Regions from separate parts of the Piscibacillus sp. B03 genome, predicted to be linked through region 1. Evidence: riboswitches for the same ligand, from Rfam matches in the RefSeq annotation. Region 1 holds a riboswitch; each other region holds the start of a gene.

Region 1 (3,142 bases):
GCAAACTGGATTACGGGAGCTTTTAGAGTTGGTAATAAGTCACCTTCTTCACGCCATGCAGGCATGGAGTCTAGTATTATTCCTGTTCCTTCAGTTTTTGCCACGAACAAGTGCCCTTGATGAAATTCGCCTTCACTTAATCCAAGATATTTAGAATACCATTCTTGTGCCTGTACAACGTCATTTACTGGGATAAACACCACATTCACTTTATTTTTTATAGGACTTTTAATCATTTTAATTCCTCCTTCAGTAATACTTCATTCTACATAAATACAATTTTTTCCTTGTTATAATACTTAAATAAAATTCGTTCATACTAAAGTGTAGGATTAAAAGGAGGTTATCAGCATGGATCAAGACATGAATTACGGAGAAGATTATAAGTTCATCCCCGCTACGTCCATTTCGAGTGGTGCTGGTATGCAATTGCTACCAGATGTATATTGTCATACGATTCAAATTGTGAATATCGCATTAGTTGGTGAACAAGAACATTTTGTATTAGTGGATGCAGGTATGCCACACTCATCAGACGGTATTATAAACATTGTAGAGGAACGTTTCGGTGATAATGCTAAGCCAGAGACGATTGTGTTGACGCACGGACATTTTGATCATGTTGGAGCAATAATCGAGCTTGTTGAACATTGGGATATTCCAGTATATGCACACCGGTTAGAAATCCCGTACTTAACGGGAAGACAGAGGTATCCTGAACCTGACTCAACGGTTGAAGGTGGAATGGTCGCTAAGATGTCGCCGTTTTTTCCAAATGAACCAATTAATCTAGGGGACCATGTTCAGCCATTGCCTAATGATGGGACAGTTCCTTTTATGGATGGTTTCAATTGGGTACACACACCGGGCCATACCCCTGGGCATGTGTCATTTTTTAGAGATGAAGATGGAGCACTTATTGTAGGGGATGCGTTTGTGACAGTTAAACAGGAAAACTTATTTGATGTTATGACACAAGATAAAGAGATTAGTGGGCCTCCAAGGTATTTAACAACGGATTGGAAAGCTGCCAAGGAGTCGGTTCGTAAACTTTCGCAGCTTCACCCTACTATTGCTGTGACAGGGCACGGTGCTCCTATGGTTGGTGAAGAGTTAACAAATAACTTGAACAAGCTTGTTCGTGAATTCGATCAAATAGCAAAACCTGACCATGGAAAATATGTGGATCCTGATGTTCATTAATCATTATTTTATTGTCATATAGAAATTGTCCTCGACATAATATTTTGTATATCTATTGTTGACAAGAATATGTTACCGTGCTAAGATATCAATTAATTCAAAATTAAATAAAATTTTCAACTCTTATCTAGAGTGGCTGAGGGACTGGCCCGACGACGCCCGGCAACCTTCAAACAACGGTTTGAAAGGTGCTAATTCCTGCAAAGCAAATGTGTGCTTTGAGAGATGAGAGGGACCATTATATTAAGGTGTCGTATATACTGGCCTCTCTGCTCAAAGCAGGGAGGCTTTTTTAGTTGATTAAAAATGTTACGGAAGGAGGGATGGTGATGGGAAATTTGATCTCATACCAAACAGATACTATTTCCATTCCCAATTTTAGTTTAGAAAGTGGAGAGCATTTTGAGGAAGTGCAATTAGCCTATGAACGCTGTGGGCCTGAGGAGGCGCCAGTAATTTTAATTTGCCACGCGCTGACAGGAAATCAATACGCAGTTGGTACAGATTCAGAGCCAGGTTGGTGGCGAGGGTTAGTTCAAGAAGGTGGCTACATCGATTTAAGAGCTTATCAAGTTATAACGTTTAACGTTTTAGGAGGTTGCGATGGGTCCACGGGGCCGGGTTCAATTGGGCCAAATGGTGAATCATACCAGGAACATTTTCCAAAATTAACGGTTCGTGATTTGGTTGAAGTCCAGTTCGTGGCATTAAACATGTTAGGAATTAATCATTTGAAGGCTGTTATTGGAGGGTCACTTGGAGGGATGCAGGTTCTAGAATGGGGTCTGATGTATCCAGATTTCATGGATGCGATTTTCCCAATTGCAGTTACTCCGACATTTAGTGATTATGCGATTGCGTTTAACTATATTGCTAAGCAGGCGATTGTTTATGATTTGCAAGATGGTGATCATCCGGAAAAAGGTTTGAGCTTAGCTCGAATGGTTGGCATGGTTACGTATCGTTCGCACGACTTGTTTAGTAAGCGTTTTGCAAGAAGTGAAATTGATGGGGACTTTGATGTTGAATCTTACTTGAATCATCAAGGCGAGAAACTAGCGAAGCGATTTAATCCATATAGCTATATAAGGTTACTGGAAGTCATGAATAGCCATGATATTGCTCGGAATCGTGGTAGTTATCAGGGAGTAATTCAAAAGTATCGAGCTCCGGTATTCGCGTTAGGGTTTAATAACGATTTGTTGTACCCAGCAAGCGAACTCAATAGGTTTGTAACAGACATTCAAGATGCTGGAGGATATGCTGAATTTCTAGAAGTTAAAACGATTTTTGGGCACGATGGGTTTTTAGTGGAGTTTGAAAAGTGGGGCCCATTTATTCAAGAGAAATTATCATCATTAACGGCAAAGGCCGTTTAAATACAAAAAGGGAGCGATTATAATGAGCGAGAAAAATTACAGATTAGAAACAGTGAGTATTCATGGAGGATTAGAGGCAGACCCAGCAACAGGTTCACGTGCTTTACCAATTTACCAAACCAATTCTTATAAGTTTAATGATACTGAGCATGCAGCTGATTTATTCGCTTTAAAAGAGCAAGGCTTTATTTACACGCGTATAGGAAATCCAACGGTAGGCGCATTAGAGGAGCGAGTTGCTCAGTTAGAAGGTGGAATTGGAGCGTTAGCATTATCAAGTGGAATGGCGGCGATTTCTACAGCCATTTTCAATATTGCAGAAGTTGGTGATGAAATCGTATCAGCGTCAACACTATATGGTGGTACGTACAATCTATTCTCAACAACATTACCGAAGCACGGGATAACAACGCATTTTGTTGATCCAAAAGATCCTGAGAATTTCAAGGAAGCGATCACACCTAAGACGAAAGCTATTTTCGCTGAAACGATTGGAAATCCAGGTCTGACAGTGCTAGATATAGAACGTGTAGCAGAAATTGCACATGAAGCAGGATTGC
Region 2 (3,142 bases), on a different contig from region 1:
AATGACAATGAAGATAGTACACGCAAACACAACATCAAAATCTCTACGTTGGAACCCTTTCATATAAGCTAGGTCACCTAATCCTCCAGCTCCAATGACACCTGCCATTGCCGTATAACTGATTAATGCAATAGCTGTAACCGTAATTCCTGAGATTAAGGCTGGCATTGACTCAGGTAGCAGTACTTTAAAAATGATCGTATGAGTTTTAGCACCCATTGATTTGGCTGCTTCAATGACACCTTTATCAACTTCTTTAAAAGCAATTTCGACTAGCCTAGCATAGAATGGTGCCGCGCCAATAATTAGTGCCGGTAACGCCGCTTTTGGCCCCCTAATCGTTCCCATTAAAAAATCAGTAAAAGGGAATAACAATAGAATTAATATGATAAATGGGATGGCTCGGAATATGTTAACAGCCGAGGCTGTGATTATATTTAACAAATAGTTCTGCCAAAGGTTTCCTTTTTCTGTTAAAAATAATAATAAACCTAATAAGATTCCAAGAATGATCGTGCCTATGACTGAAATCACCGTCATGTATAACGTTTCATAGGTTGCCACCCACATCTCTTCCATTTTTAAATTCGGGAATAACTCATTTAACATCTTGAATCACCTCGACTTCCACACCTGATGACTGAATGTAGTCGATCGTTTCGGTGATTAATTTCTCTTCACCGCTTATTTCAACATATAGCGTACCGTAAGCCCCTTCTTGAGTAGGTGATATAGAACCTTGTAATATGTTGATGTCGACAGAGAACTTTCTTATAACATCAGAGATTAAAGCGCGTTTAGCATCATTTCCGATAAAGTGGAGTTTGACCACTTCTGTATTCGGGTCATTTGTAATGAAACGCTTTAAGTCTCCTTGTAGATGCTCTAGAGGACTGAGCTGTTGCACAAAACGTTTTGCCGTCTTTGATTGTGGTTTGACGAAAACGTTTAAGACATCCCCTTGTTCAACAACCTTTCCTTGATCCATTACAGCCACGCGATGACAAATCTTCTGAATGACATGCATTTCGTGTGTAATCATGATGATCGTTAAGTTAAGCTTTTTATTAATCGAAACGAGCAAGTCCAAAATATCGTCTGTTGTCTCAGGGTCTAAAGCTGACGTTGCTTCATCACAAAGTAGGACATCAGGGTCGTTTGCTAAAGCACGGGCGATTCCAACACGTTGCTTCTGTCCACCACTTAGTTGAGAAGGGTAGGAATTTTCTCGCCCTTTTAATCCAACAAGTTCAATAAGCTCGAGCACTTTCTCACGACGTTCTGCTTTCGGTATACCTGCAATTTCAAGAGGAAATGCAATATTTTCAAAAACCGTTCTCGACCATAGTAAGTTGAAATGCTGGAAGATCATGCCGACCTTTTGGCGTTCGCGACGCAACTTTCCAATGCTTAAGTCAGTAATGTTCGTATTATTAATCACCACATCACCACTTGTTGGCTCTTCAAGTCGATTGATTAAGCGGATAAATGTACTTTTCCCCGCACCACTGTAACCGATAACCCCGAATATTTCACCCTTATTAATGTTTATTGAAACATCATCGACAGCTTTAACTTCTTGGTGTTTTGTTTTAAAAACTTTTGACAATCCTTTGATTGTAATCATATATAAATCTCCCTTTAACCCTTTTAATCATTAATGATTTAACTAATAAAAATACCTTTCCATTCACAAGAGAACAGAAAGGTACAATCCGTTCTCTCATCTCTCAAAGCTTTGCGCTTTGCAGGAATTAGCACCTGTCAGGTTTGACCTGATGGTTGCTGGGCTTCGTCGGGCCAGTCCCTCCACCTCTCTGGATAAGAGTTATTATTTGTATATTTTTATAAATCAATCGTTTTAGTGAAAAATCTTGGCAGATCGTTTCTAAAATAATTAAAAAACTCTTTTCTTGCAAGCACAAGAAAAGAGTCGAATACGTCGTCACTTTCCTTATCTTGCAATGATCAACCTCATTGCTGGAATTAGCACCTGTTAGGAAAAATCCTAATGGTTGCCGGGCTTCGCAGGGCCAGTCCCTCCGCCTCTCTGGATAAGAAATTAAGTTATGTTATTTTCGATGATTATTATGTTAGCATAGTAATGTAGACAAGTCAATAAAAAATTATAAAAGGATGATCCAACCATGAAAGCACCATTATTTGAACTTCCTTACTTAGATAATCCAGACGAAACATTTCGATTAGAAGATGTCATTGGCGAAAAAGTCGTCGTATTAACCTTCTGGGTATCATGGTGCCCAGATTGTGCCCGTGACCTTCCAAAAAAAGAACAGTTTTTCAAAACATCTCGAAATGATGAGCTTGAAATGGTTACGATTAATGTAACAGACCGTGAACATGGTGATGAAGAAGCGTTAAAATATCAAGACCAATTTTTAACACAACCTGTCTTAAAAGATCGAGGGCGTGAGATTTATGACTTATATGATTGTACAGGCGTCCCAACGACCGTTGTGATTAACCGTGAAGGTGAAATCATCGGCCATTTTGGTGACCAAGCCGACTTTGTTGAAGTCATTCATAAGCTAAGTGAGGCGCTCTAAACTAAGTATGGCCCCATCTCTTTTAACAGGTAGGGAACGGAATGGAATGTATATAAACGATCAAGATTATCGCCTTTTTTAAAAACCATTAAACACGGAACACTGGTAACTTCATGTTCCTGAACCCAATTAGGTGCTAGTGTTACATTCAATTCGTAGAAGATTTCTTTGCCTAACGTTTCTTCTATGTATTCCAACATGCGCCTGGCTACCTTGCATGTGCCACAAAAAGGACTATTCACAAAAATGATGTGATAGTCCTTTTTTTGTGTTAGAAAATAGGCTTGCTTTTGATTGATTTCGATCACTGTTAAAATCCTTTCAAGTACTCCACTTTAACTCTCATATTAGCTGATAGCAATAAAGATGCTAACACATGCTCAGGAGCATCCTCAACCTCTCGATATTTTTTATCGATATATATATTTTCCGCATGAGATAACTCTTGGTTTAACATTTTTCTTAGTTTTTCCCCAGGTTCATCTGTGTCAGTAAATATAAAAACATCACGATCGAATAAATGATAGTCGTCAACTAACTCTTCTAACGCATCAATGCCTAATGTTCCAAATGTG
Region 3 (3,142 bases), on a different contig from region 1:
TCACGTACGATTTGCGCAATGAAGACCTCGTTCTTTTAAAAAGTAAGCTAAGTTTAGCCAATAATGACCCGTTGGTTCCATGCCCACAAGATAGAACGGTTTAATTCATGTGATAAGGATTCGATCCATTGGACGAATCCATTGAATCCCTCTAGTGTGTTATGGAATACGAATCGTTTGGTTAAATCGATTCCTCGATCATCAATAGCACGCGCAACGTGCTTGTGTTTGGCGATATCAACGCCGATAATAATTGTGTTTTCCGTGATTTGCATTAATCGTTTGTTTTGTGTAAAATCCATTTTGAGTCCTCCTTCGGTATTTTCGAGGTCATTGTTTCGTGACGTGACACTCTCTATACTACCAAGGAGGGCTTTTTTTGTGTAACTCCAAATAACCTCATCTAGGGTCAATTTTTCTTATTACAGGAATGCTCCTTATAAAGTCATTTTTGTTTTCATTATAAAGACGTTTATAAGGTAAGTTTTGTCACGATTTGTTTTAATTATTAATATATTTTTTTAATTCATCTACGCGATCAGTATATTCCCATGTAAAATCTTCATCATTTCGTCCAAAATGACCATAGGCAGCAGTCTTTTTATAGATTGGTCTTCTTAAATCTAACATTTTAATAATACCTGCTGGACGAAGGTCAAATGTTTCACGAATCGCTTCTACGATTTTAGCTTCTTTAACTTTTCCAGTACCAAATGTGTTTACTGAAATAGATACAGGTTGTGCAACACCAATAGCATAGGCTAGCTGCACTTCACATGCATCTGCTAAACCAGCTGCCACTATGTTTTTTGCCACGTAACGTGCCGCATAAGCAGCTGATCGGTCTACTTTCGTAGCATCCTTACCACTGAAGGCACCGCCACCGTGTCTAGCATATCCGCCGTACGTATCAACGATAATTTTACGACCTGTCAACCCAGCATCGCCTTGTGGCCCACCGATGACAAATCGACCTGTTGGGTTAATAAGGTACTTCGTTTTGTCATCAATTAAGTCAGACGGCACAACTGGTCGAATGACTTTTTCAATTAAATCATCATTAATTTGTTGTAATGTAATTTCAGGATGGTGTTGAGTTGAGATCACAATTGTATCCACTCGTTCAGGTTGTCCATCATCATCGTACTCTACTGTCACCTGAGTCTTACCATCGGGACGTAAGTAATCTAACTCACCAGACTTACGAACGTCACTTAAACGTTTCGAAAGCTTATGTGATAACGAGATTGGTAATGGCATCAGTTCCTCAGTTTCGTTAGACGCATAACCGAACATTAACCCTTGGTCACCTGCACCAATCGCTTCAATCTCTTCATCTGTCATGCTACCTTCACGCTTCTCGTATGCCTCGTTAACACCTTGTGCAATATCAGGTGATTGTTCGTCAATGGATGTCAGCACTGAGCATGTCTCAGCGTCGAAGCCATATTTAGCACGTGTGTAACCAATGTCTTTAATCGTTTCGCGAACGATTGCTGGAATGTCTACGTAAGTTGTCGTTGAGATTTCACCCGTTACTAATACTAAGCCCGTTGTGACTGTCGTTTCACAAGCCACCCTTGCATTTGGATCTTCCTTTAAAATTTCATCTAAAATTGCATCCGAGATTTGATCACAAATTTTATCCGGATGGCCTTCCGTTACGGATTCGGAAGTAAATAGTCGACGTTGATGTGTCATAAAATCGTTTCCTCCTCGATTTGGATCTTCAACGGCTCTCTTATGTGTGAAAAGCTATATTAACTTCATTGATATTTTACCCAAAACACAGAAAAAACCTTTCCACAATTATGAGGAAAGGTTCATTACGCATGGCCTTTCACTCTTATCGTTCAAGGGATCTTCCCCTTGCATCAGGTTAGCACCTGTCACATATGTGATGGTTGCTGAGTTTCATAGGGCCTGCACCCTCCACTGCTCTTGATAAGAGACGTACCGTTCTGATTTATCATAACTTGAAACCACACGAGTGTCAATGGATATTGACCCAACTTCACGCCCTCGCATAATTTATAAGACTTGGATTTTAATATTAATTTTTGTCATATTAAAGGGACAATAAATATAATTTTGCAGCCTTTAACACATAAAAGTTAAAAACAGTTCAAAAAACTATAATCTTATCACTATGACAGGCTTACATTTTAATTTATAATAAAGAACGGCATTAAGAAAAATTATGAAAAATTATTCAATTAGTATGGTTTATTAAAATAAATGTGTTATACTATTAATCAAATAAACTTATTAATTATGAATAATTTTGTATTGAAAAGGATGGTTAGGTGTGAAAACTATGAATGTTCAAGCGTCTGTATCTCAGCTTAATCAACATAAAAATAATCAGGCGAATTTACCAATCGCCAGTTTAGTAGAACGTATTTTATCTAGAGAAGAAGGTATGTTAACGTCAACTGGTGCTGTTCGTGCCACGACTGGAAAGTATACAGGACGTTCGCCAAAAGATAAATTTATTGTGGAAGATGAAGAAACAAAGGATAAAGTGGATTGGGGTTCAGTTAACCAACCAATCAGCGAAGATATTTTCTTAAATCTATTTAATAAGGTAACAGATTACTTATCTGAACGAGATGAGATCTTTACGTTTGATGGTTTTGCAGGTGCTGATGAAAAGTACCGCTTACCAATCCAAGTAGTAACTGAGTTTGCATGGCATAATCTATTTGCGAATCAGTTATTTATTCGTCCAACCGATGAAGAATTAGCTAACCACAATGCAGAGTTCACAGTAGTATCGGCTCCACACTTCAAAGCTAATCCTGAAGTAGACGGAACGAACTCTGAAGCATTTGTGATAGTATCATTCAAACACCGCATCGTGTTAATTGGTGGTACGGAGTATGCTGGAGAAATTAAGAAATCAATTTTCTCAGTTATGAACTATATGCTTCCAACGAAACAAGATGTTCTACCAATGCACTGCTCAGCGAATGTTGGTGGAGAAGGCGATGTGGCATTATTCTTCGGACTTTCCGGCACAGGTAAAACAACATTATCAGCTGATCCAAACCGTCGTTTAATCGGTGATGATGAGCATGCTTGGTCGCAAAACGGAATCTTCAACATTGAAGGTGGCTGTTATGCAAAATGTGTAAACCTT

What was found. Region 1 has a riboswitch for S-adenosylmethionine ahead of metX (homoserine O-acetyltransferase MetX). Riboswitches for the same ligand answer to the same signal wherever they lie in the genome.
Region 2: it holds a riboswitch for S-adenosylmethionine, as region 1 does, so the genes downstream of both, ACTWQB_RS11560 (methionine ABC transporter ATP-binding protein) here and metX (homoserine O-acetyltransferase MetX) in region 1, are expected to answer to the same signal.
Region 3: it holds a riboswitch for S-adenosylmethionine, as region 1 does, so the genes downstream of both, metK (methionine adenosyltransferase) here and metX (homoserine O-acetyltransferase MetX) in region 1, are expected to answer to the same signal.

What each region holds. Positions count from the first base shown of each region.
Region 1 is NZ_JBQQCO010000011.1:61,651-64,792, reverse strand. Features, by position in the region: gene ACTWQB_RS09155 (VOC family protein) at 1-236, opposite strand, end outside; gene ACTWQB_RS09150 (MBL fold metallo-hydrolase) at 352-1,203, shown strand; SAM riboswitch class I at 1,324-1,435, shown strand; gene metX (homoserine O-acetyltransferase MetX) at 1,533-2,582, shown strand; gene ACTWQB_RS09140 (O-acetylhomoserine aminocarboxypropyltransferase/cysteine synthase family protein) at 2,605-3,142, shown strand, end outside.
Region 2 is NZ_JBQQCO010000016.1:26,109-29,250, forward strand. Features, by position in the region: gene ACTWQB_RS11555 (methionine ABC transporter permease) at 1-609, opposite strand, end outside; gene ACTWQB_RS11560 (methionine ABC transporter ATP-binding protein) at 599-1,627, opposite strand; SAM riboswitch class I at 1,721-1,828, opposite strand; SAM riboswitch class I at 1,952-2,061, opposite strand; gene ACTWQB_RS11565 (TlpA disulfide reductase family protein) at 2,148-2,567, shown strand; gene ACTWQB_RS11570 (thioredoxin family protein) at 2,564-2,875, opposite strand; gene ACTWQB_RS11575 (toprim domain-containing protein) at 2,878-3,142, opposite strand, start outside.
Region 3 is NZ_JBQQCO010000014.1:13,381-16,522, forward strand. Features, by position in the region: partial or broken gene ACTWQB_RS10495 (IS110 family transposase) at 1-302, opposite strand, end outside; gene metK (methionine adenosyltransferase) at 502-1,701, opposite strand; SAM riboswitch class I at 1,844-1,951, opposite strand; gene pckA (phosphoenolpyruvate carboxykinase (ATP)) at 2,318-3,142, shown strand, end outside.